Regions from separate parts of the Pontivivens nitratireducens genome, predicted to be linked through region 2. Evidence: riboswitches for the same ligand, from Rfam matches in the RefSeq annotation. Region 2 holds a riboswitch; the other holds the start of a gene.

Region 1 (4,769 bases), on a different replicon from region 2:
ATCGTTCATGCCAGGTCGCGAAAGAAATTGTCGTCTCGCAGCTCTCCAATGTCAGGGCCAAGATCAAACGGTTACGAGCACTTGAAAAAGAACTGGTTAGGATTTCAAAAGGTTGTGACGGCGAAGGCGTGTCTGAAGAGTGTTATGTGCTTGCGTCCCTGGCCGATCATCTGCTTTGCCGATATGAACACTGACGTATCCAGACCCATACGCTTTACCGTCGAAGTGCTGCGCAACCAAAGGGATTGTCTCATTGTTCACTAAGATATTTCGCCGGATTTTCTCGTCCGATGAGTGATCCTGTTCTTTTGCATATCTGCCAAGGCTGCGACGGGGGGCAACTGGCCGAATTGCGTGCAGCCATTGACCGAGCATTTACCAAAGGGCGCGTTCAAATCGTTGAGCAGCAATGCATGAATGGCTGCGCAAAACCCGTCTCATTTGGCTTGCAATCACCAGGGCGCGCGACCTGCTTCTTTGCCGGTGTAGACCCACAGTCAGACATTGCTGACATTGTGGCTACGTTGCACGCCTATTTGAAAGCCCCGCGCGGATGGATCGAGGACGCTCGGCCTTGTGGCCGACTTCGTTTCTGCCTCGTGGGGCGCGTGCCTGCACTTTAGTTGACAATCCTGACGATCTCAGCAAGCGGAACACCGGAAACGGCAAGGGGCCGGTGATCATTGGCGTTCAGAGTAACCTCGACCGTAACCTCGCCTTCGGGCAAATTGTCGAGATGCACCCATGGCCCATAGAAGCGACCAAGTTTCACGCCATTGATATAAACATGCGCATGCCCTTCTCCAGGCACATGATCACGGCTGGCATTTTGTGGTGAGAACGTAAAATTCTCGGTAATTACATGCAGATTCCATCCCGAGGCGGGATCGCGCATGGCGTGCACCGCCAAGCTGGGCGCAGAGGCATCCGCAGCCATAGAAAGCAGGGTACTGTGATCGTGACTGCCCGCCGTATCCGCTAGGGCATGATTCCCGTGATGGGCAGGGTCGGCGTGATCGTGACCGCCCAGAGTGATCCCGTTTGCGGCCGCAACGGTGAAGCCAATACCACCGCCAAACACGAGGCCGATAATCAGAAGAGGAAGTGAACGATCCATATCATTGTCCAATATCTCAAAACAACAGGTTCGGGCGCACGGATTGTGCGCCCGAACCTGTTGGCTACATTGTTGGCTTATGCAGTCTGCGCCTGATTGGCAGTCGCCTCTTCGCGCGACCAGAAATACCCGGCAAAACCGCCAAGCATCACCCATGCCATCATACCTACCCCATACGCCCGTGCGGCAAACAGCGCACCGATTTCGGTCGGGACAGGGCCGGTAAACACATCGGGTTCGGGCGCACCGATAACATGGGGGACCAACAACAGCACAATCGCCACACCCCAGGCTGCCCAATTTCCACCGAAGGCGATAAGCCACATCGCAATTGCGGCAGCAATAACTGTTGCGTACCACCAAATCTGGCGTACAAAAACATCAGCGGCTGCAACGCCAGGCACTTCCGGGGCCAGCGTAAAGCCGGGGGCAAAATGTATTGCAACAAACCCGGCAATACCCCAGATCAGTCCGGTACGGGCGTTGATCACAGCTCCGCGCGTTTGAGCCAACGCCATCAATGCCACAAGGACCATGGCATAGCCGGAATAGATCAACATGGTGAAGATGATGCTGAGCCCGTCGCGAACCGCATCAAAGCCAGGCAATTCGGGATGAGCCGAGTTGGCGGATTCAGACCCGAAGTGAACAAGATCGCCGCCTTCGTAAAGCTCTGCGTGAAGCAATACGGGCTGCACAAAATAAAGCTGCAACAGAGCGGCAATCAGCCCTGCTGCTGCTCCAGCGAACAACGCGCTGGTCAAAAGACGTGTGAACATCCGCTTAGTGGCAGGGGAAGCCGGTGGCATGACGTACATCATGCGCCGCATCGTGAAGCGTTTCAGCCTGAACATGGCCTGCAACAAAAGTGATACCAAGACCAATCAGAGCCACGGCAATCATTGCACCGATACTTGTCGCAGGTGTCGCCTGTGCGCCCGTTGCGCTTTGAGCATTCATAGTGTCCTCCTTGCCTTCACCCCGAAGGCATTGTGGTTTCTGTTCCGTCCGGCAGGTCTCCTGACTCACGGGTTTCTGTATCCACTTGGCCTTCCCAGATTACTCCAGTGGCATATTCAGTTGGAACTCGCCGCTTACAGTTGCGGGGACAGCCGCGGACTCAGTGCATATACGCACCCCACCGCGTTCCCTCTTGCCCCCATCCAAATTGGATGGAACCGAACGCCCAATAATTACGCAATTCAACAAAGTTCATCAATCGTAAAGTTGGGGGGAATACGTGAAACTGCTTGGAATAATCCAACAATACACCTCATCAATGACTGAGGCCTGGGTCCCGATCTATCTCCCTGTCGATTTCGCGGGTGTTTTCCTTCTCGTCGCCGCGATCCCGCTCGGCGTCACGGTCGTCACCTCGATCTAAAGTCTCACGCGGCTTGTTCAACACGCCTTCCAACCGCTCCCGGATCGACGGCTTGGCCTCTCCATCATCGCCCCGATCCGCCTGGGCCTCTTCAGACCGGCCCAGGGTTTCACGCAAGCGGTCATTGACGCGCCGCAGGTCCGAGGGTTCTTCGACACTCTGCCCACCGGCCTCGTGTTCCTCGCGCCCGACAATCCGCGCCAGCCGATCCCGGATGTCACCATCTCCGCGATCCGCAGACCGATCCTTGCTGGCCGCTGCCCTGAGCGCCGCCAGACCGGCAGACACACGCCCCTGCCCCGCGTCACGCTCGGCCCCGTAAGTGTCCCGCGCCAGTTCCAGCCTTTGCCGCATCTCGGCAAAAAGCGCACGCGCCTGGCGGGCCGCATGAACCGCCCTGCCCCGTTCGGTGACAGGTTCATAGTCGCGACCATCGCGTTCCGCTGTCCGCATCTCGCGTCGTTCCATCGCATTGGCCGCTGGCCCCAGCTTCACCTCCGGATCGCGGTTCAGCTCCTCGGCCTTCAGCGCATCGCCCTGGCTCAAAGCTTCTTCTCTCTGCGCCTCCAGTGACCGATGATCGACCCGCTCTACCTCACCGGCCCGCTGCAGCGCCCGGTTTTGCAACTCGGCCCAAAGCCCGCGCATCTGCTCGATCTCGGCCCCGCCAGTTTTCGCGGAATCAAGAACACGAGTCTTGGTTGTGAACCCCTCCGGTTCCAGCTTGCGGGTGGAAGTCAGAACGTGAGCATGATGATTGCGCTGATCGCCTTCGCGGTGCGGCGCATGGATCGCCACATCAACTGCCACGCCGTAGCGACTGACCAGCTCCTCGGCAAACTGGCGGGTGATCTGCGACCGATCCTCGGCGCTGATCTCGGAGGGCAGCGCCAGCTCCCATTCGCGGGCGGTGACGGAATTGCGCCGGGTCTCGTTTTCCTCGGCGGCGTTCCAGAGCGCGGACCGATCCTGCGCCCAGGACGGGGCATCCTTGGGGGTCAGGATAAAGGTCTTCTCAATGCCGCGCTTGGCGGTGTAATCGTGAACCCGCCCCTCGCGCTGGCACTCGATGCGCTCCCCGGCACGGTAGGCACCCGCCGCCGTCGCGCTGCGTCCGGCGCTGCGTTTGATTGTCTTCACAGAGAGGTGGTAGCTGGCCATCCGCCCTCCCCTCTCGCAGACGACAAACGCCATTGCAATGCCCGCGCGCACCGCAGCAAGGCATCACCAGGCACACCCGTGCCGCCCGGCTCTTGGCCCGTGACAAGAGGTGGAGTGATCGTGCAGAATGGGAGATGCAGCCTGTCCACCATCCTCATTGTCGGACGGGCTGCACCTCTCCCTGTTGGGCGTAAGTCGATGGCTTCGGAACGGTATGTTCCGGGGCCATCGCTGCCACGACCAATTGTCTTTTTCCCTCCGGCCCCAGCCTTATGGGGGGCGGTCCTCCGGGAAAAAGACAGCCCCAACGAAGGGGTGCGATGCACCTCTGAGGCGCGGGCTTGCCGATGTGATCCACCAATCTCCCCAGCCTTATGGAGGGCGGGAGCTTGGTGGATCACATCGGCGGTTTGCCTCGGGCAAACCCGGCGGAGATCAGGGGTTGTTGCCCCACAGATCAACGCCCTCCGGAACGGCAGAGACAAAAACAGACCGGCCCCCACTATGGGGCATCGGTTGGGATTTTGGGGCTGTCGTTCCGGACGCAATCCAACGGCGGACGTTGGACCTGGAGAGTTCGAGAGGCCGGGAGGGCCTTTCGTTCCGTCGCGGATCGCGGCGGAAGGGGTTGGCCATCGGCCGGGGCTTTGCCCCAGAGAGATCGCACGCAAATCTTGGAGCCATAGGTGGAGAGTTTGCATAAGTGCGCCCTTGTCCTTTACAGGCCTACGGGTACGCGCTAACGATGGCTGTGGCAAGACCACACTCGATGCAGCCCCTTTTCGCCACATCCCGTTTTATTCCGCCCGCATTTTTGGAGGTGCCGGTTTGGCAGAGACAGAACTCGAACGCGCCGAGAAACGATACGCCCAGGCCAAGGCCCGCCTTCAGGCCCTGCGCAATCGGGAAGCCACCAGACAGCGTAAACTGGACACACGGCGCAAGGTGATCCTGGGCGGGGCGCTTATGGATTTGGCGGAACGGGATAGCGGGGCAGCTGCAATGGTTGAGCGGCTGGTGCGGAACCTCTCGCGGGACCAGGATCGCAAGGCCTTTGCGGAATGGGGAGGACCATCCTCCGGCGACGAGACCCCCTCCCCTACATCC
Region 2 (26,805 bases):
AACGGCTGCAACCGGTCGCCATCGTCAATGCGACGGCATTCTCGGCGCAGGGGGCAGGTGGGGCCGCATCGCCGCTGGATGCGGCGCAGGTGCCGGTCTTTCAGGTGTCGCTGTCCACGGCCCGGCGCAAGGATTGGGCGCTGGGCGACCGGGGGCTATCGCCCGCCGATCTGGCCATGCATGTGGTCCTGCCCGAGGTTGACGGACGGCTGTTCGCCGGGCTGGTCAGCTTCAAGGAGCCGGGCAGGAAAGACCCCGATCTGCAATTCGCCCGCTTCGGCCACCGCCCGCAGGTGGACATGATCGCGGCGGCGGCAGACAAGGTGGCGGCGTGGCACCGACTGGCGCAGGCCCCCGTGGCGGATCGGCGGCTGGCTGTCGTGCTGTCCACTTATCCGGGGCGCGACTACAATCTGGCGCATGCGGTCGGGCTGGACCCGTTGCAATCGAGCGCCGCCATGCTGGCCGATCTGGCCGCCAAGGGCTACACCGTCGAGGTGCCGAAGAATCTGGGCCGCGCGCTGGAAACGCAGGTCATCGAATGGCCGGTCGCAGATTACGTGATAGCGCTGGAAACCTTGCCCGACGCGCTGCAAGAGGATCTGCTGCAAGCATGGGGCGCGGTCGAGGATGACCCGGATGTGACCGGCGGCATGTTCCGTTTCCGTGCCGTCACGGCAGGCAGTGCCCTGGTCGCCTTGCAGCCGGAACGCGGCACGGTGGCGCAGCGTGACGATGATTATCACGATCTGGCCCGCACGCCCCGGCACGCCTATGTCGCGTTCTATCTGATGCTGCGGGCGCGCGGTCTGCACGTGCTGATCCATGTCGGCGCGCATGGCACGCTGGAATGGTTGCCGGGCAAGTCCGTTGCCCTGTCACAGGCGTGCTGGCCAGAAGTGCTCAGCGGGCCGACCCCGACTATCTATCCGTTCATCGTCAACGATCCGGGTGAGGCCGCGCAGGCCAAGCGGCGGATCGGGGCCGTTACGCTGGGGCATCTGCCGCCGCCGATGGCCGATTCCGCTGTGCCCGATGTGCTGAGCCGGCTGGAACAGTTGCTGGACGAATATTCCACCGCTGACGGTCTGGACCCGGCGCGACGCGACCGGTTGATCGGCGCGATTCGGGATGAGGCCCGCGCGCGCGGGGTTGAGGATGATCTGGGCCTGACGCCCGACGCCTCGATGGCTGAGGCGATCACCCGCATCGACCGCTTCGTCTGCGATATCAAGGAAAGCCAGTTCGGTGACGGGCTGCATGTCTATGGCACCGGTCAATGCGGCGCAGCGGAAATGGCAGGGCTGCACGCAGCGCTGGACGGAAGACGGGTGCCGGCGGGGCCGTCAGGCTCCCCCTATCGCGGACGGGGCGACGTGATGCCGACCGGGCGCAACCTGTTCACCACCGATCCGCGCGCGGTCCCGTCGCGGGCCGCGCATGCGCAGGGCGTCAAGCTGGCCGAGGAATTGCTGCGGCGACACTTGCAGGATCATGGCGACTGGCCGCGCGGGCTGGTCGTCGATCTGTGGGGGTCCGCGACGATGCGCACAGCGGGTGAGGAATTCGCCATGGCGCTGCATCTGGCCGGCCTCGCCCCGATCTGGGATGACGGGTCCGAACGCGTCAGCGGGTTCGAGATCGTGCCGCTGGTCCTGCTGAACCGGCCCCGCATCGACGTGACCCTGCGTGTCAGCGGCCTGTTCAGGGATGTGTTTCCCGGACTGGCGCAGATGTTCGAACTGGCGGCGGATGCCCTGGCCGAGCGGGACGAGAGCGTGGAGGACAACCCCTATCAGGCCCGCACGCCGCGTGTCTTCGGGCCTAAGCCGGGGCAGTTCGGCCTGGCCATGGGGGCGGACCTCGACATCTATACCGACGATGCGCGGAGCCGTGCTGGTGAGGCGTGGTTGAGCGCTTCCGAATGGGCGATCAACGCCCAGGGCGATGCCACACGGGATCGCGCGGCCTTGCAGGCGCGGCTGGGCACGGCGGATGCCTTCGTGCATGTGCAGGATCTGGCCGAAACGGATGTTCTGCTGGCCGAGGATTACGCCAGTCACGAGGCAGGCTTCGCCGCGGCACTGGCCGCGCTGGGCCACGCGGCCCCGGCGCTATACCACATGGACAGCACGCGGATGGACAGCCCGCGTGCGCGCACCCTGCCCGAGGAAATCGCCCGAGTCGTCCGGGCGCGAGCCGCGAACCCGGCATGGGCGGACGGCATGATGCGCCATGGTTTTCGCGGCGCGGCGGAGGTTGCGGCCACCCTCGACAATATGGCGGCCTTCGCGCATCTGGCGCAGGTCGTGCCCGGTCACCTGTTCGACGCCTATTTCGATGCCACGCTGGGGCGCGACGAAGTGGTCGCGTTCATGGAGCGGGAAAACCCGGCGGCGCTGGCTGCATTGCGGGCGCGGTTCGCGGCCCTGCACGCGGCGGGTCTGTGGGTGACGCGGCGCAACTCGGTTCTGGCGGAGTTGTCGTGATGACGCCGCAAACCGCAAGCCCGATCGTCAAGGGATGGTGTCCCGGCGCGCTGCGCCCGATGATGTCGGGTGACGGATATCTGGTCCGGATACGCCCCCCGATGGGCCGGTTGAGCATGCGGCAGGCCAGCGGAGTGGCCGCCCTGTCCGCGCGGTTCGGAAGTGGGCTGATCGACCTGTCGGCGCGGGCCAATCTGCAACTGCGCGGTGTTGCGGAACCCGCGCTGGGCGACGTTCAGGACGGCTTGCGCGACCTGGGCCTGTTGGATTCGGACCCGGCGGCCGAGTCGCGGCGTAATCTGGTGATCTCGCCATTTTGGACAACCGGCGACCTGACGCAGAGGATTGCGCTCGATCTGCAAGCGGCCTTGGTTGACGCGGTCGATCTGGACCTGCCTGGAAAGTTCGGGTTCGCGGTGGATTGCGGTGCGGCACCACTGCTGCGTGAGACCTCCGCCGATATTCGGATCGAGCGTGGACGTGATGGTCTGATCTGCCGGGCCGATGGCGCGGGCGAGGGCTGTGCGGTCAACGCCGACACCGCCGTCACCGTCGCGCTGGACATGGCACGGTGGTTCCGGACCGGCACGGAAAAGCGCATGGCCCGGCTGGTGCGACCGCTTCCGCATCGGTTCAAGGGGGCTGAGGCGCGCCCGGCTGGTACGGTCGATAGGACGGGGCTGGCGGGCTTTGCCTTCGGGCGAATCCGGGCGGAGGTTCTGGCCGCGCTTGGCACCGTGCGCCTGACCCCGTGGCGAATGCTGCTGGTCGAGGGGGGCGTGGTCCCGGATCACCCCGATATCCTGCGCCCCGATGATCCGGTGCTGCGAGTCTCCGCCTGTCCGGGTGCGCCCGATTGCGCGCAGGGTCTGGTCGCAACGCGCGAGGTGGCGAAGGCCCTCGCAGGCGCGCTGCCCCCCGGCAAGGGGCTGCACGTTTCAGGCTGTGCCAAGGGCTGCGCCCACCCGCGTCCGCAGGATTATACCCTGACCGGGCAGTCTGGCGGACGCTTCGTTCTGATCCGAAACGGTTGTGCCGGTGACGCGCCGGTGCGATCAGACCTCGACCCGTGTGCGCTGATCGCGGCACCCCACGAATTATTCGAAGGCTGACCATGCCCCATACCTATGTGACCGATGGCGCGGCCATCTATCTGGAATCCTTCGCCACGATCCGGCGTGAGGCGAACCTGTCGCGCTTCACCGCCGAGGAGGAGGTCGTCGCTGTGCGGATGATCCACGCCGCCGGCATGGTCGGGCTGGAGGAGCACATCGCCTTCTCCGGCGATATGCCCGTCGTCGCGCGCGCCGCGTTGGAGGCAGGCGCCCCGATCCTGTGCGACGCCCATATGGTCAGCGAGGGGGTGACGCGCACGCGCTTGCCCGCCGAAAACGAGGTGATCTGCACTCTGCGCGATCCGCGCGTGCCCGAAATGGCAAAGGCGATGGGCAACACACGCTCCGCTGCGGCGCTGGAGTTATGGCGACCGCATCTGGCCGGGGCGCTGGTGGCGATCGGTAATGCGCCAACGGCTCTGTTCCATCTGCTCAACATGCTGGAGGATCCGGATTGCCCGCGCCCGGCGGCCATCATCGGCTGCCCGGTCGGATTTGTCGGAGCGATGGAATCAAAGGCCGCGCTGATGGCGGCCCCCCCTGTGCCCAGTGTTGCGGTCGTGGGGCGGCTGGGCGGATCGGCCATCACGGTGGCGGCGATCAACGCGCTGGCCAGCCGCAAGGAGTGAGAGCATGGGCAAGGTAATCTGCACGGGTCTGGGCCCCGGCAACCCCGATTTGATGAGCGTCCGCTCCGACCGTTTGATCCGGGGTGCGGCGCATGTGGCGTATTTCCGCAAGGAGGGCCGCGCGGGGCAGGCGCGCCGGATCGTCGAGGGGATGCTGGCGGACGGCGTGACAGAATATCCCATGGAATACCCGGTGACAACGGAACTGCATTTCGGCAGCCCGGAATACAAATCCGCGCTGGCCGCTTTCTACGACGATTGGGCGGACCGGCTGGCGGATGTCGCGGCGCGCGGTGACGTGATCGTTCTGTGCGAGGGCGATCCGTTCTTCTACGGCTCGTTCATGCACCTTCACTCCCGCTTGCAAGGGCGGGTGGAGGTCGAGGTCGTGCCGGGCATCACCGGCATGTCCGGTTGCTGGACCGCGACGGATCAGCCGATCACCTGGGGCGACGACGTGCTGACGGTTCTGATGGCGACATTGCCCGAGGATGAGCTGGCATCGCGGGCCGAGGGGTCGGACGCGCTGGTCTTCATGAAGATCGGGCGCAACCTGCCGCGCGTGCGCAGCGCCTTGCAGCGCGCCGGAAAGCTGGATCGCGCCTGGCTGGTCGAGCGTGGCACGATGCCGGGGCAGAAGGTGATGAAGCTGACCGATTTCGACGGTGAGGTGCCCTATTTTGCCATCGTCGTGGTGCATGGACAGGGGCGCAGACCATGAACGCCCCGACGCAGGGCTGGGTCGTGATCGCGGGTCTGGGACCGGGGGATGAGGCGCTCGTGACCTCGCAGGTGCAGGATGCATTGGGGCAGGCGACGGACGTGGTGGGCTATATCCCCTATGTGCGCCGGATCGCGCCGCGCGACGGGCTAACCCTGCATGAAAGTGACAACCGGGTGGAACTGGACCGTGCTGCACATGCGCTGGATATGGCGGCGCAGGGCCGGCGCGTCGTCGTGGTGTCGTCAGGCGATCCGGGCGTCTTCGCCATGGCCTCAGCCCTGTTCGAGGCGTTGGAAGCGGGGCCGGAGGCATGGCGCGAACTGGATATTCAGGTGCTGCCGGGCATCACCGCCATGCTGGCGGCGGCGGCGCGCATCGGCGCGCCGCTGGGCCATGATTTCTGTGCGATCAACCTGTCCGACAACCTCAAGCCGTGGGACTTGATCGAAACGCGGTTGCGCGCGGCGGGGGGCGCCGGTTTCGCCATGGCGTTCTACAATCCACGTTCGAAAAGCCGGCCGCACCAGTTCGCGCGCGCGCTGGAGATCTTGCGTGAGGAATGCGGCGGCGACACGCTGATCTCCTTCGCCCGCGCGGTCAGCACGGATGAGGAACGGATCGTGACAGTGACGTTGGACGAGGCGACACCGGACATGGCGGATATGCGCACCGTCGTCATCGTTGGCAACCGGGACACGCGGCGCGTCGGCCGGTTCGTCTATACGCCGCGATCCGCTGAATGAGTAAGCCAGCGCATAACCTCGGCCTGCGTCGCGAAAACAGTGCGTGCGAGTATCGCTGGCCGGTCGATCATGATGACCGGCAAGTTCAGGGCGCGGGCCGCGTCGAGTTTTGCCCGTGCGCCCTCGCTGCCGGAATTTTTCGACACGATCACTTCGATCCCGTGGTCGCGCAGCAGGGCGAGGTCGGTGGCGTAATCGAACGGCCCCTTGGCGACGATCACGTTCGCACGCGGCAGGGGCAACGGTTCGGCGGGCGGGTCCACCAGGCGCAGCAGATAGTGGTGCGGCGTGTCCGCGAACAGTCCGATATGCTGCTTGCCAATGGCGAGGAAGACCCGCGCCGCGCGGTCGGGCAGGGCGCTGGCCGCCGCCTCGATATCAGGCACACGGGTCCAGGTTTCCTCAATTTGCCATGCGGGGCGTTCGAGGGCGCAGAGCGGTCCGTCGCAGGCGGCGATGGCGTTCCGGCTCATCCCCGCGGCGAAGGGGTGCGTGGCGTCGATCACATGCGTGATACGCTCGGATGCCAGATAGGCGCGCAAGCCGTCGACACCGCCGAAGCCGCCCGAACGGGTCGGGATCAGTTGGCGGACAGGATGACGCGTGCGTCCCGCATAGGAATAGACGGCGTCGATCTTCGCCGCGTGCAGGGCTTGCGCCATGCGGTTGGCCTCGGTCGTGCCGCCGAGCAGGAGTACGCGCATGTCTGATCCCCGCATCACGATCATCGGATTGGGCGAAGGCGGTCGCGACGGGTTGAGCGCGGCGAGCCTTCGGGCCTTGGACGCAGCCGATATCATATTCGGCGGGCCGCGACATCTGGAATTGGTGGATGCCGGGGCCCGGGGCGCGGCTTGGCCGGTGCCGTTTTCGATCGCGCCGGTCCTGGCGCATCAGGATCGGCGGGTGGTCGTACTGGCCTCGGGCGATCCGTTCTGGTTCGGGGCCGGGGCGATGCTGGCCGAGGCCTTGCCCCCTGGCGCATGGGCCGCGCATCCCGCGCCGTCCACCTTCGCATTGGTCGCGGCGGCGCTGGGCTGGCGGATGGAGGCGGTGCAATGCATCGGCCTGCACGCGGCCCCGATGGCGCGTTTGCGGCCCGTGTTGCAGGATGGCGCGCGGCTGATCTGCACGATGCGCGATGGCGCGGCCCCGGCGGAGCTGGCGACCTATCTGTGCGAAACAGGCTTCGGCACGTCGCGCGTTATCGTGGCGGAGGCGATGGGCGGTCCGAAGCAACGTGTACGTTCCTGCACGGCGCAGGCCTTCGACCTGACGGATATATGCGCGCCCGTCGTGGTGGCGGTTGAGGCGCGTGGGCGCGGCCTGCCGCGCACCTGCGGCCTGCCGGACGATCTTTTCCAGAGCGATGGACAGATCACCAAACAACCGATCCGCGCGTTGACCCTTTCGACCCTCGCGCCCCATGCGGGGGAACATTTGTGGGATCTGGGGGCCGGTTCCGGCTCCATCAGTGTGGAGTGGTGTCTGGCGGCGGGGGGCAGCGCCTCGGCGGTGGAGGTGCGGGCGGACCGCGCGAAAAATATCGTCGCGAACGCGGCACAATTCGGGCTGGATCACCGGATAGGCGTCACCACCGCGCGGCTGCCCGCAGGGTTGGCGGCACTGCCCACGCCCGATGCCGTGTTCATCGGCGGCGGCGCGGGTGAGGCGATGTTGCAAGCCGTCTGGGACGCTATGCCGACGGGCGCGCGCCTGCTGATGAACGGCGTCACGCTGGAAACGGAGGCCTTGCTGGCTGGCTGGCATGCCAATCACGGGGGCCGGTTGATGCAGTTTTCCATCGCTGAGGCCGAACCGCTGGGGCGGATGCGCGGCTGGATCGCCGCGCGTCCCGTCACGCAGTGGAGCGTCGTGAAAGGAATATCATAGGATGAAAGTTGCGGGAATCGGGTTTCGCGCCGAGGCCACTGCCGCCGCGATCCATGACGCGCTGGGCGGTGCGCAGGTGGATGCCCTGGCCACGCTGGACCGCAAGGCGGAAGCCCTGCGCGGCCTGATCCCCGGCCTGCCGGTGGTCGGGGTGGCACAGACTGCACTGGCAGGGGTGGAGACCTCGACGACCTCCGCCCGGGTGCTGGCCGAATTCGGAACAGGCTCCCTGGCGGAGGCAACGGCGCTGGTCGCGGCTGGACCGCAGGCGCGCCTGATAGTAACCCGGCGGATATCGTCGGATGGCATGGCAACTGCCGCCATAGCGGAAGGACAGGATGGATGACCGTACATTTCGTAGGCGCGGGGCCGGGGGCCGCCGATCTGATCACCTTGCGCGGGCGCGACCTGATCGCGGCCTGCCCGGTGTGTCTGTATGCCGGATCGCTGGTGCCCGCGGCCTTGCTGGAGTATTGCCCCGAGGGCGCGCGGATCGTGAACACCGCGCCGATGTCGTTGGATGAGATCATCACGGAAATATCCTCGGCTCACGCGCAGGGGCGGGACGTGGTGCGGCTGCATTCGGGCGATTTGTCGATCTGGTCGGCCATGGGTGAGCAGTTGCGCCGGCTGCGCGCGCTGGACATTCCCTATGACGTGACGCCGGGGGTTCCGGCATTCTCGGCCGCGGCGGCGGTTCTGGAAAACGAGCTGACGCTGCCCGGCGTGGCGCAATCGGTCGTGCTGACGCGCACCTCGGGCCGAGCGAGCGCGATGCCCTCCGGCGAGACGCTGGAAAATTTCGCGCGGACCGGCGCGACGCTGGCGATCCACCTGTCGGTGCATGTCTTGTCGCGTGTGGTGGAGGAGTTGACCCCTCACTACGGCCCCGACTGTCCGGTGGCGGTGGTCTGGCGGGCCAGCTGGCCCGATCAACGGGTCGTGCGGGCGAAGCTGGGCAGTATCGAGGCATCGGTGGGTGAGGAAGTGGCGCGCACGGCGCTGATCCTCGTCGGTCCGGCGCTGGCCGCCGAAGGCTTCGACGAAAGCCAGCTTTACGCCGGTGATTATGACCGCCGGTTCCGGCCTGTCGGGACCCAGCCACGGTTCCCCGAAGGGACGGAATGATGCCGCCGGGCCTGATGATCTCCGCCCCCGCGTCGGGGACGGGCAAGACGACGCTGATGCTGGGCCTGCTGCGCGCCTACCGCGATGCGGGACTGACCGTGCAGGCGTTCAAGAGCGGGCCGGATTATATCGACCCGGCCTTTCACCACGCGGCGTCGGGGCGACCGTCCTATAACCTCGACACGTGGTCGATGGATGCCAATTTGCTGGACGGGTTGAGCGCGCGCGCGGCAGGTGCCGATCTGGTGCTGGCCGAGGGGTCCATGGGATTGTTCGACGGTGTGCCGCTGAACGGGCGATCCGGCACCGGTGCCAGTGCGGACATGGCCACCCGCAACGGCTGGCCGGTGGTTCTGGTGATCGACGTGTCGGGACAGGCGCAATCGGCGGCAGCGACGGCGCTGGGCTTTCGCGACCTGCGCCCGGACATGCCGTTCGCGGGCGTGGTTCTGAACCGGGTGGCCAGCCCCCGACACGAACGCCTGATCCGCGAGGGGATGGAGGCCGCCGGGATAGAGGTCTTCGGCGCTCTGCCCCGCAACAGCCACACCGAGATGCCGGAGCGTCACCTCGGCCTTGTCCAGGCGTTGGAGCATGAGGGCATCGACACCTTGCTGGACGATGCGGCGACGTTCATTCGCGACAACCTCGATTTGCAGGCGCTGCGGGCAGCGGCGCGGTGCAATCCGATGCCCGAGGCTGCGCCGCTGGCGGCTGTTGTTCCGCCCGGTCAGCGGATAGCGCTGGCGCAGGATGCCGCGTTTTCCTTCGTCTATCCCCATATTCAGGATGGCTGGCGCGCCGCAGGGGCCGAGATCCTGCCGTTCTCACCCCTTGCCGATCAGGCGCCCGACCCGAGCGCGGATGTGGTGTGGATGCCCGGCGGCTACCCCGAGCTTCACGCCGGACGGATCGCGGCGGCGCGGACCTATCTGAACGGTTTGCGGGACTTCGCCCGGACAGGGCCGGTGCATGGTGAATGCGGTGGCTACATGGCGATGGGCCAGGCGCTGATCGACAAGGACGGGGTGCGGCATGAGATGGCCGGGCTGCTCGGCCTCGTGACCTCGTATGAGAAGCGCAAGATGCATCTGGGCTACCGCATGGCGACGCTGGCCGACGGGCAGAAACTGCGCGGGCATGAGTTTCACTATTCTTCGATTCTGGAGCAGCCCGACGCCCCCCTCGCGGAGGTGGCCGACGCGAATGGCCAGCCGGTGGTCGAGACCGGATCGCGCCGCGACCATGCCACTGGCACGTTCTTTCATCTGATCACGGCGGAGGGGACATGAGCGGTTTCGTCAGCTTCGTATCCTCCGGTCCCGGCGACCCGGAACTTCTGACGCTCAAGGCGGTGGACCGGTTGGGCAAGGCAGACGCGATCCTGTTCGACGACCTGTCCGCCGGGCCGATTCTGGATCATGCGCGCAAGGATGCCGATCTGGTGGGCGTCGGAAAGCGGGCGGGGCGGGCCTCACCCTCGCAGGATCACGTCAGCCGGCTGCTGGTGGACTACGCCAAGGCAGGCCAGCATGTCGTGCGCTTGAAATCCGGCGATGCGGGCATCTTTGGCCGGTTGGAGGAAGAGCTGACGGCGCTGCGGGCCGCCGGGATGAAGTACGAGATCATTCCAGGTGTCACCTCAGCTTCCGCCGCGGCGGCGGCTGTCGGTATTCCGTTGACGCGCAGACTGGTCGCGCGGCGGGTGCAGTTCATCACCGGTCACGACATCGCGGGTGCCTTGCCCGAGGATATCAACATGTCCGCCCTCGCCGATCCGCAGGCCACGACCGTCGTCTACATGGGCAAGCGGACATGGCCCAAACTGGCGCGGCAGTTGATGGATGCCGGCCTACCCCATGACACGCCCGCGCTGCTGGCCCATGCCGTCAGCACACCGGAGCAGAGCGTCGAGCGGATGAGTGTCGCGGCACTGGCAACCCGGCTGGAGGCCACCAGCAGCACCACGCCCGCCCTGATCCTTTTCGGAGCATTGGCCCAAGGCGACGATTGACACACGGCTTTGCAGCATGGCAACTGAAAGGGACGGTTCCCGGCGATATCACGATGTCGGGATCAAAAGGGAACACGGTGCGGTGTGCTGAAGCCACGCCAATACCGGGACTGCCCCCGCAACTGTAGGCGGAGAGTCCGTTCGATGAATGCCACTGGCCCCCGGGCTGGGAAGGTTCGGACGGATGTCGACCCGCAAGTCAGGAGACCTGCCGTCATCCCCCTCGCAAGGCGAACCGGGGGGCGCGAAACCGGGCCACGGCCCAGCACTGAAACGCCGTCGGGTGAGACGGTCTTGAAAGGATGAACTACATGCATATCGAACCGGGCCTCGTTGATGGCGCCAAGATCGGACTGAGCTATGCCACCGCAGCAGGGGCGAGTGTTTATGCCGCGAAGCTGACCTGGAACACGCTGCTGGAGAGCGGCCCCGTGGCGCTGATCGCGCGGGCGCTGGTCGCGACGGTCGCGGTCTTCGTGTTCTTCGAGGTGCTGCCGCACTTCACTGTCGGCGTGTCCGAGGTTCACTTCATCCTCGGTTCCAGCCTGTTCCTGATCCTTGGCGCGGCACCGGCTGCAATTGGCCTCGCGCTTGGCCTGCTGTTGCAAGGGATGCTGTTGGCGCCGACCGACCTGCCGCAATACGCGATGAACGTCACCACGCTGCTGGTTCCGCTGTTCGCGCTGCAAGCGATCGCCGCACGCGTTATCGCGCCGGGCACCGCCTATGTCGATCTGAGCTACCGCCAGGTCGTGGCGCTGTCCGCGTCATTCCAGGGCGGCACGGTCGCCTGGGTCGCGTTCTGGGCGTTCTACGGCCAAGGCTTCGGCGCGGAGAATGTATCCTCCGTCATGGCATTCGGTGCGGCCTACATGACGGTCGTGCTGATCGAGCCGCTGCTTGATCTGGGATTGCTGGCCGGTGCCAAGGCCATGCGCGACAACAAGCTGTTCACGCCGCGCCTGCATAACGCAGCCTGATCCAGGCCAATCCAGTACGCGAACGCGGTCCCTGCACGGGGGCCGCGTTTTTCATAAGGGGTCAGCGATGATCGACCTGATGCTGATCGGTATCGGCACCGGCAATCCCGAGCATGTGACCTTGCAGGCGGCCCGGTTGCTGAACGATGCGGATCTGATTCTGATCCCGGACAAGGGCGAGGACAAATCCGATCTGGCGCGGGTCCGACGGCAGATTTGCGATACGGTCCTGACCGGAGGAACGAGGGTCGTGTCCTTCGATCTGCCGACGCGGGATGAGGCGACGCCGGACTACCATGCCCGCGTCGTGGATTGGCACGATGCGATTGCGGCGATCTGGGTGCGGGAAATCCGCGAAAACCTGGGGCCACAGGGCAAGGTCGCGTTTCTGGTCTGGGGCGATCCATCGCTATATGACAGCACGCTGCGGATTGCGGATCGGGTTGCGAAGATTCTGCCGTTGCGGGTGCGCGTGGTGCCCGGCATCACCAGCCTTCAGGCGCTGACAGCGGCGCACCGCATCCCGATCAACGATCTGGGCGCACCATTCACGGTGACCACCGGGCGGCAGTTGCGCGATGCCGGCTGGCCCGATGGCGTGGACACGCTGGCCGTAATGCTGGACGGGCAATGCAGTTTTCAGTCCATCCCGCCCAAAGGGGTGCATATCTGGTGGTCTGGCTATGCCGGGATGGTGCAGGAGATCAACTTGTCCGGCCCCCTGGCCGAGACCGCACCGCAGATCATGGCCGCACGGGCCGAGGCCCGGGCCCAACACGGCTGGATCATGGATATTTATCTGATGCGTCGCCAGACGCCGCGAGGAGACACCGATGAGTGATGACACCGACGCCCGCCATGCGGAGAAGATGCGCAAGATCAAGGCCGCGCGTGACAAGATGATGCAGACCAAGACCGAGGAGAAGGGCCTGATCATGGTCCATACAGGTCCGGGGAAGGGCAAATCCTCCTCCGGCTTCGGAATGATCATGCGATGCATCGCGCACGAAATGCCCTGCGCCGTTGTTCAATTCATCAAGGGCAACTGGGACACGGGTGAGAAGACGTTCCTGCGCGAACGCTTCGCGGACGAATGCCAGTTCATCGTCTCGGGTGAGGGGTTCACCTGGGAGACACAGGACCGCGCGCGCGATGTTGCGGCGGCCGAGGCAGGCTGGGCCAAGGCGAAGGAGCTGATCCTGAACCCCGATATCCAGTTCGTGATGCTGGATGAGATCAATATCGCGCTGCGCTACGATTATCTGAACATCGACGAGGTCGTCGAATTCCTGCTGACCCAAAAACCGCAGATGACCCATGTTCTGTTGACCGGTCGCAACGCAAAGCCCGAACTGATCGAGGCCGCCGATCTGGTGACGGAGATGTCGCTGATCAAGCATCCGTTCCGCGACGGGATCAAGGCGCAGGTCGGCGTCGAGTTCTGAACCGGACATGAAAGACGCGGCGAGGGTTTCCCCTGCCGCGTCAAGCGTAAGTATATGATTTAGGTCATTTTGGTCCGGCAAAGAACCAGATAATGAATCCGATGACTGGCAACACCAGCACCAGAAGAACCCAGAGTACCTTTGAGCCCGTGCTTGCGCTCGAGCCGAGAATCTTGATCAGTGCCCAGAGCCAGAGTCCGAGCCAGATAATTCCAAGAATGAATTCCATTTTCAGTCCGTCCGTTCAGTTGCGATTGTATAAGTAACAGCGCAGCCGTGAATTGGTTCCGTTCCGCGTCAGTTGTCGCTGCCGAACCCCGGTTGCCGACTTCGCGTCGAACAGCATCACGTGGGCCGGATCGAAGCGGGCCAATGATCAGCACATCCCCGCCCGATGGGTGGGGTCTTCATCACGGTCAAGCTGGTTGGGCTGGGTGTATACCCGAAGCCATTCCAAGCTATATCCTGTAATGCAGACGCACCGGAACGCCGACCCCAATCTACTGACCTTGATCTACTGGGCCGGGATATCCGCCCCCTCACGCGGGAGAGCCATTGATGACCGAATACGCGACCTTTCATGACCTTGCCGGACAGTCGGTGTTCATCACCGGCGGCGGCTCCGGTATCGGGGCCTCCCTGACCGAAGGGTTCCTTGCTGCGGGGGCGCATGTCAGTTTCGTCCAACGTTCCGATGCGACGGAATTCTGCGACCGGATGGAGCGTGAACACGCCAACCGCCCCCATTTCATGAAATGCGATATTACCGATGTCGATCACCTCAAATCCTGTATGGATGAGGCGGCAGACAAGTTCGGAGCGATCACAGTTCTGGTAAACAATGCCGCGAACGACACGCGGCACGACACGTTGGACTACTCGGTCGAAGATTGGGACTGGAACCACGCGGTCAATCTGCGTCCGCACTTCTTTACCACGCAGCATGTGGTGCCCAGAATGCGCGCTGCGGGGGGCGGCGCGATTGTTAATTTCTCCTCCGCGTCCTATGGCATGGGCAATGCGGGCTATCCGGCCTATGTCGCAGCGAAGGCGGCGATTTTGGGCCTGACGCGCACCCATGCGCGTGAGTTCGGGCCGGACGCGATCCGTGTCAACGCGCTGGTCCCCGGCTGGGTCCTGACCGATCGTCAGATGGACTTGTGGGCCACCGAGGATTCCCTGCGGGAGCATCTGAACGGGCAATGCCTGAAGGAGCACCTCGTCGCGCGCGACATCGTGGATGCAACTTTGTTTCTGGCGTCAAAGGCCAGTCGGATGATGACCGCTCAGGCAATGGTCGTGGATGGCGGCGTGGTGTTTACCGGATGATGAAAGCTGAATGGATCGCCGCCGACTGGGGCATGTCGAACCTGCGGGTCTGGGCCATGAACGGACGCGATGTCGTGGCCGAGGCGACCTCGGACGCAGGTGGAAACGTGCTGGACCGCGAGCAGTTCGAGGGGGCCTTGCTGACGTTGGTATCAGACTGGATCGACGGGCCGGTGGACGTCTGGGCCTGCGGAACGGTCGGTTCGCGAGAGGGTTGGATCGAAGCACCCTATCAACCCGTGCCATGCGCGCCCGCCGCGCGTACCGTCATCGCGCCGACGCAGGATCCGCGCTTGACCGTGCACATCCTGTCAGGCGCATCGCAGGCCGAACCGGCGGATGTGATGCGGGGTGAGGAAACGCAGATCGCCGGTTTCCTGTCCGGGCAGCCGGATTTCGACGGCGTGCTGTGCCTGCCTGGAACCCATACGAAATGGGCGCGGATCAGCGCGGGCGAGCTTTGCCATTTCCGCACCGCCATGACGGGTGAGTTGTTTCAGTTGCTGGCGCAACGCTCCGTCCTGAATCATTCAGTTGGCGACGGATGGAACGGGGAGGCTTTCGCAACGGCGCTGGACGACGCGCTTTCACGGCCCGAACGGCTGGCCACGGCGTTGTTCGGCATCCGGGCTGCGGAAGTGCTCAACGGCAGCGACGGTGCAGCCGCGCGGGCGCGATTGTGGGGAACCCTGCTCGGTGTGGAACTGGCGGCGATGAAGCCATATTGGTTGGGGCAAGAGGTCGCCCTGATCGGCGCGCCGAACGTGACTGAAACCTATCGCGCAGGGCTGGAGGCCGTGGGCCTGACAGCACAATGTCACGACGGAACCGCTATGGTGCTGGCGGGTCTGATCGCCGCGCGGGAGGCATCATGAGACATCTGATCGCGATCCTGCGCGGGGTTGAGCCGCAGGCGGCAGCGGCGATTGCCGAGGTGCTGGTCACTGCGGGCATCACACGTATCGAGGTGCCGCTGAACTCCCCCGATCCGCTGACCTCGATCCGCAACATGGTCGGCGCGGTGGGGGACTGCGCCGAACTGGGCGCGGGCACGGTTCTAACCACAAAGCAGGTCGCCGCGGTCAAGGAAACCGGGGCCACCTTCATCGTATCGCCCAATTGCGATCTGCAAGTGATCCGTTGCACGAAAACCCTAAGAATGAAGTCCTTTCCCGGGGTTTTCACGCCCAGCGAATGTTTCGCCGCCCTCAAGACCGGAGCCGACGCGCTGAAACTGTTTCCCGCAGGCATGGCGGGGATCGAGGGCTTGAAAGCCATACGCGCCGTGCTGCCCGAGGGGACGCTGGTCTATGCCGTGGGTGGGGCGCGGCCGTCGAACTTTGCCGACTGGGCGGCGGCCAGCGCGGATGGCTTCGGTCTCGGCTCCGCCCTCTACAAACCGGGGATGTCGCCGCGGGAGGTGGCGAACCGGGCCGCAGCCGTCGTCACCGCCTATGACGGGGTCTTCGATGGCTGAGATCTATGACGACCGCCTGTGCGAACTGGGGGAGGGGCCGCTGTGGCACCCTGACCGGGGCGAGTTGTTCTGGTTCGATATTCTGGGCAAGCGGCTCTACACCAAGGCGCGCGACTGGTCCTTTGACGAAGCCCATTCCGCGGCGGGCTGGATAGATCACGACACGTTGTTGATCGCCAGCGAAACCGGCCTGTGGATGTTCGACATCGACGACGGGGCGCGGACCCTCGTCGCGCCACTGGAGGCGGATAATTCCGCCACCCGCTCGAATGACGGGCGCGCGGACCCCCATGGAGGATTCTGGATCGGAACGATGGGCCGGACGGCAGAGCCGGGTGCGGGGGCGATATACCGCTACTATAGAGGCGAAATCCGCAAGATGTTCGACCGCATCACCATCTGCAACTCGATCTGCTTCGCACCGCAGGGGGACCGGATGTATTTCTCCGATACGGCGGCCAAAACGATCTGGACCGTCGCGCTGGACGGGCAGGGATGGCCTGTGGCAGGACGGCAACTCTTTGTGGAGGCCGAAGGATGTGACGGCGCGATCTGCGATGCGGATGGCTATATCTGGTCGGCGCGCTGGGGTGCCGGACAGATTGTGCGACATGCCCCGGACGGGAGGGTGGATCATGTGGAACATCTGCCGGTGGCGCAGGTCACATGCCCGGCCCTGACGCCGGAAGGGGCCCTGTACGCGACCACCGCATATGAGGGAATGGACGCGGCGTCCCGCGCCGCCGACCCCCTGTCAGGCGCGGTCTTTCATGTTTGCGATGGTGTGCCGGGGTGCGGTGAACCGAGGGTGATCTTGTAAGCCGGAACCTAGGTCCGAGGTCTGGCAGTGACGGTGAACCGTCTTTTGCCCCCTGTGTTCCGAAATTTACGGATCGTCACACGGGATGCGGCGTGCGCTATTCCTCATCCAACACGTATTTCTGACGCAACATTTCCAACGCCTTGACGGAACCATGCTGGGTTTCCAGTTGCAGGCGTTCCTCGTCCCGCCGGCGGAATTCCTCGATCAGATCGTCGCAGATTTCCGCGTCGCCCAGTTCCTCGAGGCCCCGACGCGCCAGCAGAAGCGCGCTTTCGAACTTTTCACGAATGACGAAATCAGCGCCGGCCGCACGCATCAGGTTCTCAGAGAAGCGATCATAGGTGTCGGCGAATATCTTCAACTGGGGGAACCGCTCGCGCAGTTTCTCCACCGTTTCGACGCCACCGTTCCTGTCGTCTATGCACAGAAAAAGAATATCCGCGCGTCCTGCCCCGGCACTCTCCATAATGTCGAGCCTGCGGGCGTCGCCAAAATAAACGCGCGTGCCAAAGGTTTCCGCGATGCGGATGCGGCGGGGTGAGTTGTCGATGATCGTAACTTCGACCCCCCGCATTCTGAGCAGCCGCGCGACGATCTGCCCCACACGCCCGAACCCCGCGACGATGGCCCGCGTCTGCTTTGCCGCGTCCGGGCCGTTCATTCCGCAGGCGGTCTCGTCCTCCCCACGGTCGAGGATGCGTTCTGCCAGCGCGACGGCGCCGGGTGTCAGCACCATGGACAATGTGACGATGGCCGATAGCGTGGAGGGGACAGTCCCGCTCATGATCCCGGCGCTGGTCGCGAGGGACACCATGACGAAGGCGAATTCCCCCCCCTGACCGATGGTCGCCGCGATCCGCAGCGCGTCGGCATGGGGGGAGCGGAACAACCGCGACAGCCCGTACAGCACCAGCGCCTTGACCACGAACAACCCCAGCGCTCCGCCGGTGACGATCCACCAGAAATCCGCGATGAGCGACCAGTCGAGCGTCATTCCAAAGCCCATGAAGAACAGGCCAAGCAGCAATCCGCGAAACGGCTCGATATCCGTTTCCAACTGGTGGCGAAACTCGCTCTCCGCCAGCAGGACGCCTGCGATGAACGCCCCCAGCGCCATGGACAGCCCGGCTGCGTTCATCAACAGGGCCGCGCAGATTACCACGAGCAATGCCGCGGACAGGAACAATTCGTTTGAGCCGGTGGCGGCCATCACCCTGAAAAACGGGCGCATCAGATATCGGATCGTCACGTAGAGCGCCAGCACAGCCCCCACCGCGATGCTGCCCTCGATCCAGACGTTCCCCTCCGGCGTGGAGGCCGGCCCGAGGAGCGCGACCAGAGTAAACAGAGGCACAATGGCGAGATCCTGCGCCAGCAGGATGGAAAACGCCCGGTCGCCGTAGGGCGCGTTCAGGTCCTGTTTCTCTCGCAGGATCTGCACACCGAATGCGGTCGAACTGAGCGCCAGCGCGCCCCCGGTCACGATGGACGTGGGAACGGACACTCCCGCCAGATAACAGAACCCGGCGATGATCGCTCCGGTTAGGACGATTTGCAGCGTTCCCAGCCCGAAAATGTCGGACCGCAATCGCCACAGCCGCGCGGGCTTGAGCTCCAGACCGATGATGAACAACAGCAGGACGACGCCGAACTCGGCAAAGTGCAGTATGCCGTCCACATCGCTGAACAGGCCCAGCCCGAACGGTCCGATCACGGCACCGGCGGCCAGATAGCCCAGCACAGATCCCAAACCCAGCCGGTTGAAGATCGGAACGGCGATGACGGCAGAACCAAGGAAGATGGCGGCAGACAGCAAAAGAGGATCGGTCGTGACTTCGGTTGCCATTGCCCCCTCCTACAGATGGTTCCCGCCCGCCGGTGGGTATGGCACAACCCTAGCCCCCGCAGGGGCCGGCCTCAACTGTATGATGGCATGAAAACCAGTAGGTTGCGCCGATCAGTCGGCGTGAACCAGACCGAGCGCATGGACGATGTGCATCGGAATCGTGGACAGGGGAATGCCCGCATCACGGATCGTTTGCAGGATTTCAGATCGCGTCATACCGGCCAGACGGAACGCGGACACGCCCGTCGCATTGGAAATTTCGATGAAAATATCCGCATTGCGACCCGACAGGATCGTTTGAGCGGCCCGGACCATAGATCGAATGGCATTCATGTGATTCCCTCCAACTCCACTGGTTATCATGTGTATACACCCTGAGACGACTACAAGGGTGTCCCGGTGGTGGGGGTCATACCAGATCCTTGGGAACCGAGAAATGTTCGAACCGGCACGACTTGAATGTGACCTTTGACCACTTTTCCTCCTGAGTGGACAGGATTGCCAGTCCGGCTGTCGGAAAATGGGTAAAGGCCCGTGCGCAGGTCGGCCCGATTTTTCCGTCGGACAGCTTGCGCGCGAAGGCACTGACGCCGGGCTGATGCCCCACGATCGCCACTGTTTTGGCTTTGGGTGACGTGGACTGCAGGATTTTCAGCATCGTGTCCGGATCGGCCATGTAGAGCGCCTTGTGCGTTTCCGCCTCAACCTCACCCAGGATCGGTTTCATGCGCTCCCACGTCTCCACCGTGCGGGCGGCGGGCGACAGCCATACGGCGTCCGGGGCCGCATCGAGCTCAACGATCTGTGCGGCCATCAGCGCTGCGGACAAACGCCCGCGCTGGTTGAGGGGGCGCGCGATATCCTCCTGATCTGGATCGGACCAGGAGGACTTTGCGTGGCGGATCAAAACGATTCTCTTCATGCAGCAATACCGAATTAAACCCTTGTCATAATCAAGGACGTTGCGGGGAAAATCGAACCGCCCGATGCCAGCGGCACGGGCGCTGGCCATGACAATCAGGCCTTGATGAGGGTACCCGCACCATGTTCTGTGAACAGTTCCAGCAAGCAGGCATGGGGCGCGCGCCCGTCCAGGATGACCACGGCACCGACGCCCTTCTCCATCGCGTGCAGGGCCGTTTCCGTCTTGGGGATCATCCCGCCGGAGATGACACCCTCATCCGTCAGGCGGCGCACGTCGGCGGGGGTCAGGCGCGTGACCACATCGCCGTCGGCGTCCTTGACTCCGGCGACATCGGTCAGCAGCAGCAGGCGATCCGCCTTCAATGCACCGGCCAGCGCACCGGCGGCGGTGTCGCCGTTGATGTTGAACGTCTCACCGTTGCGACCTGCGCCGATCGGAGCCACGACGGGGATGAAATCGCTGTCCGTGAACAGCTTGATCACGCCGGGGTTCACTTCCGACGGTTCCCCGACGAAACCGAGGTCCAGCACCTTCTCGATATTGCTGTCAGGATCCTTGCGGGTCTTGGTGGCCTTGTCGCACACGATCAGCTTGGCGTCCTTGCCGCTCAACCCCACGGCGCGCCCCCCCTGATCGTTGATCGCCTGCACGATCTGCTTGTTGATGCGGCCGGCCAGCACCATTTCGACGACCTCGACCGTTGCCTCGTCCGTCACGCGCTTGCCGTCGATGAATTCGGATTTGATGGCGAGCCGTTCCAGCATCTGATTGATCTGCGGCCCGCCGCCGTGAACCACGACCGGATGCACGTTGCATTGCTTCATCAGGACGATATCGCGGGCGAAGCGTTCCATCGCCGCGTCGTCGGACATTGCGTGACCGCCGAATTTGACCACGACCGTCGCACCGTCATAGCGTTGCAGATAGGGCAGCGCCTCGGACAAGGTGCGCGCGGTGGCGAGCCAGTCGCGGCTCGATGCAGTCGATTTTTCCATCAGTTCCATCCCCAACTCTCAGTTCAGGCCCGCGATGATCGCGCGCAGGGTCTCGACCCCGTCCCCCTTGTCGGAGGAGGTTAGTATGATTTCCGGATAGGCGGTCGGATGCTTGGCGATGATCTGCCGGGTGCGCTCCAGCGATGCTTCCAGATCAGCCGGGCGCGGTTTGTCGATCTTGGTCATTACGGTGTGGAAGGGCACAGCCGCGCGGTCGAGCACGGACATGATTTCCTCGTCCACCTCCTTCGCGCCATGGCGGCTGTCGATCAGCAGGAAGACACGGCGCAGGGTCTGGCGCCCGGCCAGATAGTTCTTGAGCAGTGCCTGCCATTTCGCGACCACCGCAACGGGTGCCTTGGCGAAGCCGTAGCCGGGCAGATCGACCATGTAATGCGTGTCGGCCAGCGCGAAGAAGTTGATCTCCTGCGTACGGCCGGGTGTGTTCGAGGTCCGCGCCAATGCCTTGCGTCCGGTCAGCGCGTTGATCAGGCTGGACTTGCCCACGTTCGAGCGGCCCGCCATGCAGAATTCCAGTCGGTCCGCAGGCGGCAAACCCTCCATCGCGACCACGCCCTTCACGAATTCGCACGGGCCCAGAAACAGCGAGCGGCCCTTTGCCAGCGCCGCCGCGTCCGGTGTTTCGGCCAGTGGGAAACGAGGGGTCATGGGGCGGCACCTTCCAGAATTGTCCTTGTCGCGGGCGATCGGCCCGGACGGTGAGCTTCGGGATACTTCATGCGCCGTCCGGGTGCGAGATCAAATTGCGTTCGCCAGCGCGTCGATATCGGCAGCGCGGATCGCGTTGAGGTTGCGCGTGATCCTATCCACCGGCCAGTCCCACCAGGCGATCCCCAGCAACCTGTCCACGATGTCGGCGTCGAACCGGCGGCGAATCTCGACCGCGGGATTGCCCGCGACGATGGCATAGGGGGCGACGTCGCGGGTGACCAGTGCGCCGGTCGCGATGATCGCACCGGCCCCGATGGTCACACCGGGCATGATCGTGGCGTCCCGCCCGATCCAGACGTCGGGTCCGACGATGGTATCGCCGCGCTGTTCTGCCACCCATGTGGCGGGATCAAATCCCTCCTGCCAGCCATGACCGAAAATATTGAACGGAAAGGTCGAAAACCCGCCCATGGCATGTGCGCCGCCATTCATCATGAACCGTGCGCCCGTGGCGATGGCACAGAACGCGCCGATCCGCAGGCAGTCGCCAATGAAATCGTAGTGGTAGAGGACGTTGCGCTCGAAGAAATCCTCGGCCCGCGCGGGATCGTCGTAATAGGTGAAATCCCCGATTTCGACATTCGGGCGGCCAGCGGCCAACGGCTTGAGAAAGACCACACCGGGCGCGTGTTCGAGCGGGTGGCGCGTATCAGGATCGGGTCCGGTCATGCACGGTAGCCTCATCGCCAATATGGACTTCACCGCCCTCGACGCAAACGGCATAGACACCGAAATCGCGGTGGCCCCAGTTTTGCGCCAGAACGTTCAGCAAATCCAGATCATCGCGCCCTGTAACGGGGTTGGCATGAGTCGCGCGGCAGCGTGTGATCCGTTCGCGAACCTCCAACAGCGCAGCCCCGATGCGCAGGCGTTTGCCGATCCAGTCCCATTCCTTCCACGGCTCCAACCCGTCCAGCCAGATATTGCCCCGGAACCGACGGCGATCCAGCGTCGCGTCCGCCGCCGAACCAAGCGCGCTGCGTGAGGCATCCGACAGGAGGGAGATCGACGGGAACGCGGCGTCGGTCATCCCCTGCTCGCGGGATGTGACCAGTCGTTCGGGCGCAGGCCGGTTGTCGGGGTAGAGGGGTTTGATCCATTCGATCAGGTCATCGCCCTGTGCGGGCAGGGCGACCCGTAGGTCGGGCCGGTCCGGATGAGTGAAGATATAGTTATCCCCATCGGGCCGGGCGGATACAGCCATCAGGCTCCCCGCCTTTGCGCCACGCACGAAATTACGGCATGCAGCCCAGGTGCCGGTCGTTTCCGCCCCCTGTTGCGCGATGGCGAAGGCGCGGTCCCCGGGCAGGCATTCACCCGCCCGCAGGATTGTCGATTGCAGTGGTTCCGCCCCCACTCCCTTCACCGGATGGCGCCAGAGGGCGGAGACCCGGATCACTCCGCGTCCTTCTTTTTGCGGAACTTCGAGTGGATGTTGCCCAGCAGGTCCACCTTCACGCCCTGGCTGCGCATAATCAGGTACTGCTGCGTGAACGTGATGGTGTTGTTCGCCACCCAGTAGATCACCAGTCCTGCGGCGAACCGGCCCAGCATGAACATGAACACGAAGGGCAACCACGCGAAGATCATCGCCTGCGTCTTGTCGGCGGGTGCCGGGTTCAGTTTCTGCTGCAACCACATGGTGATGCCCATCAGGATCGGCCAGACACCAATGGACAGGATCGCGATGAAGCTGGCAGGGTCCGGTGCCTCGAACGGCAGCAGACCGAACAGGTTCATCCACGAGGTCGGGTCGGGCGCGCTGAGATCCTGCACCCAGCCGAAGAACGGCGCCTGGCGCATCTCGATCGCGACGAACAGCACCTTGTACAGCGAGAAGAAGATCGGGATCTGCAACAGGATCGGCAGGCAACCCGCGGCGGGGTTCACCTTTTCCTTCTTGTAGAGGGCCATCATCTCCTGCTGAAGCTTGGCGCGATCCTCACCGGCCTTCTCCTTGATCGCCTCCATCTCGGGCTGGAGCTTCTTCATCTTCGACATCGAGACGTAGGATTTGTACGCCAGCGGGAACAGCAGAGCCTTGATGAACAGGGTCAAGAGGATGATCGAGACACCGAAATTGCCGAGGAAGCTGTTGAACAGCGTCAGCAGCCAGTGGATCGGCTTCGTCAGGAAGAAGAACCAGCCCCAGTCAATCGAATCCACGAAACGTTCCACACCCAGCGCGTCTTCGTAGCGGGTCAGCACGTCACGTTCCTTAGCACCCGCGAACAGGCGCGAGGTGCTGTCGGTCTGCGAACCTGCCGCAACCTCAACCACCGGCATCCGCACCTGGGTGGAATAGGATTCCGTGCGGTCCGAATAGCGCACCACCGATGTGAACGGCCCGCCCTCGGGGATCAGGGTCGTCATCCAGTACTTGTCGGTAAACCCGATCCAGCCGCTGTTCTGGACGTCGATCAGATCGACATTCGCGTTCTCACGCACGTCGAAATCGTTGTCCGGCATGTTGTCGTAGTCGATCTCGTTGATCTCTCCGTCACTCTCTCGAACCACGCCCTCGTGCAGGATGTAGAAGCCGATGGTCTCAGGCTCACCGATGCGGTCGATGATGCCGTAGGGGTACATGCGCACGGCTGCATCGGTCGTGTTTTCCACGGATTGCGTGACGGTGAACATGTAATCATCGTCCACGGTAAACGTCTTGCGGAAGATCAGACCGGCGCCGTTGTCCCAGCTAAGGGTAATGGGCGTGTCGGGGGTCAGGGCCTCACCGCTTTCAAGTTGCCATTCTGTGGTCGCACCGGGAACCTGATCGGCGGGCAGGCCACCGGCGGGCGCCCAGCCGTGCTGCACGTAATATGCCGCCGGGCCACCTGCGGGATTGAGCAGCGTCACCGTTTCGCTATCGGGATCCAGCGTTTCGCGGTAGTGGGTCAGGTGCAGATCGTCGACCCGTCCGCCAGTCAGGGAAAGCGAACCGCTCAGACTGGGGGTCCGGATCGCAACACGATCCACGCTGGTCAGGGCGGCAGCTCGATTTTCGACAACCGGCGTATCGACTGCGGGCACGCTGATGTTACCTGCGGGGGTGCCATCTGCAACGTCGCCCAGCAGCTCTTGCTGGACGGCTTGCTGCTCGGCTGTCAGCGGCGTTTGCTCGACCGGAGGGAAGAGAACGGTCCAGCCAAGCAGCACAGCGAGGCTGAGCCCCATTGCCAGGATCAGATTTCTGTTATCGTCTTGCATGCAAAGTAGCCCCTGCGCGGCTGATATTGACGGGATGCAGGCGTTCAACAGGTCACATCGCTAAAGGTCAAGGGCTTTCCCCCCGATGGCCACCGCAACCGGCCCTATGCCGAGGCCGCGCGACTGCGCCTTCGGCCGTGATTGAGCATGCGATGTTCGGCCAGCCACTGCAGCGTATCCTCGAACGCCATGGGGCGGGCGATGTTATAGCCTTGCAGCGATGTGCAGCCCAGGGCGGTGACTTTCGCACGCTCCTCCGCTGTTTCGACCCCCTCCGCAATTGTGCCGACACCCAGCGCCGTGGCCATGCGCACCATCGCATCCGCCATGACCGACAGGTCCTGCCGTTGGTCGATGCCCGATACGAAACTGCGGTCGATCTTGATCCGGCTGGCGCGCAGGCGCTGGATGTTCGCGATCGAGGCATGGCCGGTGCCGAAATCGTCCAGTTCAATCGCGAAGCCCGCTTCGGCAAGGTTGCGGATGATGCGTACGGCCAGCGCATCGTCTGTTTCGATGGCCACCGTCTCCACGACCTCCAGCGCCAGACAGTCCACCGGCAGGTCGCGTTGTTCGAGAGCCCACTTGATACGATCGGCCAGCAGGATGTCGGCGAGCTGCGCGGCTGAGTAGTTGACCGCAACGTGCGGCACTGCGAATCCGGCTGCCGCCCAGCCCTGCCACGCGTCGAGAGCCTGATCCAGCATGTGCGCGCCGATCTGATCGGCCAGTCCCATCTCCTCCGCTATTTTCAGAAACTTCGCCGGTGATAGCAGGCCGCGTGTCGGATGGTTCCAGCGAATCAGCGCTTCAAACCCGGTTACCTCCCCCCCCTGAGCACTGACCTGCGGTTGAAAGAAGGCGACCAGCTCCTTTTTTTCCAAGGCCCTGCGCAATTCGCGGCTGAGCGCGTCGCGCAGGGCGACCTCCTCCATCATCGCCTGCGTGAACAAGCGCAGGGGGCCCTCCTCTCCGCTGAGGGTGGAGCGCAGCGCGATGTCTGCCCGAACACTCAGCGATTCGGCGTCCGTCGTTCCGGTTGCGGACCAGACCGCGCCGATCACGCAATCCATGTGGCGCGCACCCTGCGCCAGGTCGAAGGGCTCGCGAACCGTGCGACGCAAGGCAGCGGCCCTTGCCATCAGGTTGTCGGGCGTGGGGACATCGGTCGCGAATATCAGAAACTCATCGCCGCCGATCCGTGCCACAAACTCCCTCTCACCGATGCTCTGCAGCAAGCGCCGGGCAGTTTCCACCAGAACCTGATCGCCCGCCTCATGCCCCAATTCCTCATTTATCATGTGGAAATGGCAAAGGTTGAGGTGAATCAGACCTACACTTTCCTTGCGGCGGCGGGTGATGTGCCGGTCTATCAGCTCGGCGGAACGGCTCCGGTTCGGCAGGCCGGTCAGCCGATCATGCCCGGCGGTATGCGCAAGCGCATCTTCGAGCGCACGTGCGTGTTCGGTGCCGTCCAGCACGGTGCGCGAAAGAGGGCGCAGAACAAAGAGCCATAACGAGAGGCTCGCCAGCAATACGATTCCTGCCAGCGTGATCAATGCGAATCGGATGCGCCCGCGCGCATCCGCCGCATCGGCCGAAAGCGTGCCTGCCCAATCGCGCAGCGTCGCATTTAGGTCGTCCCCCGCCAGCAGACGTATCTGCTCGACGATATCGCCTATCGGCAATCCTTCCGTAGGGTTGCGAATGAGAGCCGCGAGGGCGAAGAGTTTCGCAAGACTGTAGTCGAGCGATGCGGCGATCCCCTGTGCAGACTGCCCGAACGCGAACATATCCTGTCGCGCGGAAATCGTCGTGGTGAGCAGGTCGAGCCGCGTCACCAGATCCTGCCTTGCCAGTGTTTCCTCTGACGCTAACGACAGATGCCGCGCGGTGGTGGCGTAGCTTCGCAGATCGGAAATCTGGCGTTCGATCAGCACCTGCTGCGCTGAAATCGCGTCGATTCGTCCGAGCTGTTCGTGCATCGCGGTCATCTCGAACCCGGTCAGCAGGAGCATGATTGCCATGCCGGCAAGGCTGCCAACCATCGCGCGCCGCGAAATCTGCGCGCCCAGCCATACCTTACCGCTCGATCTGATCACGTCGCCCCTCCGCCTGACGAGGTGACCCTAGCGGTCGGTTCCTTGCGAACCCATTAACAGTGCACATGCAAAAAGGCCGGAGCGATGCCCCGGCCCTTCAATACGGTGGAGAGGGCGATTAATCGTCGCTCTCATCCTCATCATCGCTGTCGGGCAGATTGAACAGGCTCTCCGCGTCCGGCAGCGCCTTCTCCCGCTCGGGTGCG

What was found. A riboswitch is a leader RNA that binds a small molecule or an ion and turns the genes downstream of it on or off. The one in region 2 is predicted to bind cobalamin.
Region 1: another riboswitch for cobalamin. It lies ahead of G8E03_RS14975 (CbtB domain-containing protein); the one in region 2 lies ahead of G8E03_RS05215 (energy-coupling factor ABC transporter permease).

What each region holds. Positions count from the first base shown of each region.
Region 1 is NZ_CP049812.1:335-5,103, forward strand. It holds gene G8E03_RS14955 (MerR family transcriptional regulator) at 1-194, shown strand, start outside; gene G8E03_RS14960 (DUF1636 family protein) at 291-623, shown strand; gene G8E03_RS14965 (hypothetical protein) at 620-1,117, opposite strand; gene G8E03_RS14970 (CbtA family protein) at 1,195-1,896, opposite strand; gene G8E03_RS14975 (CbtB domain-containing protein) at 1,901-2,077, opposite strand; cobalamin riboswitch at 2,111-2,315, opposite strand; gene mobQ (MobQ family relaxase) at 2,394-3,662, opposite strand; gene G8E03_RS14985 (mobilization protein) at 4,491-4,769, shown strand, end outside.
Region 2 is NZ_CP049811.1:1,062,440-1,089,244, forward strand. It holds gene cobN (cobaltochelatase subunit CobN) at 1-2,489, shown strand, start outside; gene G8E03_RS05165 (precorrin-3B synthase) at 2,489-3,601, shown strand; gene G8E03_RS05170 (precorrin-8X methylmutase) at 3,604-4,233, shown strand; gene cobI (precorrin-2 C(20)-methyltransferase) at 4,238-4,954, shown strand; gene cobJ (precorrin-3B C(17)-methyltransferase) at 4,951-5,700, shown strand; gene G8E03_RS05185 (cobalt-precorrin-6A reductase) at 5,676-6,404, opposite strand; gene cbiE (precorrin-6y C5,15-methyltransferase (decarboxylating) subunit CbiE) at 6,403-7,593, shown strand; gene G8E03_RS05195 (cobalamin biosynthesis protein) at 7,595-7,939, shown strand; gene cobM (precorrin-4 C(11)-methyltransferase) at 7,936-8,721, shown strand; gene G8E03_RS05205 (cobyrinic acid a,c-diamide synthase CobB) at 8,718-10,013, shown strand; gene cobA (uroporphyrinogen-III C-methyltransferase) at 10,010-10,735, shown strand; cobalamin riboswitch at 10,752-10,965, shown strand; gene G8E03_RS05215 (energy-coupling factor ABC transporter permease) at 11,047-11,715, shown strand; gene cobF (precorrin-6A synthase (deacetylating)) at 11,783-12,556, shown strand; gene cobO (cob(I)yrinic acid a,c-diamide adenosyltransferase) at 12,549-13,160, shown strand; gene G8E03_RS05230 (PLDc N-terminal domain-containing protein) at 13,225-13,389, opposite strand; gene G8E03_RS05235 (SDR family NAD(P)-dependent oxidoreductase) at 13,719-14,489, shown strand; gene G8E03_RS05240 (2-dehydro-3-deoxygalactonokinase) at 14,486-15,364, shown strand; gene G8E03_RS05245 (2-dehydro-3-deoxy-6-phosphogalactonate aldolase) at 15,358-15,966, shown strand; gene G8E03_RS05250 (SMP-30/gluconolactonase/LRE family protein) at 15,959-16,786, shown strand; gene G8E03_RS05255 (monovalent cation:proton antiporter-2 (CPA2) family protein) at 16,884-18,635, opposite strand; gene G8E03_RS05260 (hypothetical protein) at 18,747-18,968, opposite strand; gene G8E03_RS05265 (SixA phosphatase family protein) at 19,045-19,557, opposite strand; gene argB (acetylglutamate kinase) at 19,653-20,555, opposite strand; gene yihA (ribosome biogenesis GTP-binding protein YihA/YsxC) at 20,574-21,224, opposite strand; gene G8E03_RS05280 (CatB-related O-acetyltransferase) at 21,315-21,956, opposite strand; gene G8E03_RS05285 (MOSC domain-containing protein) at 21,937-22,686, opposite strand; gene yidC (membrane protein insertase YidC) at 22,683-24,497, opposite strand; gene G8E03_RS05295 (putative bifunctional diguanylate cyclase/phosphodiesterase) at 24,602-26,599, opposite strand; gene G8E03_RS05300 (DUF1013 domain-containing protein) at 26,718-26,805, opposite strand, start outside.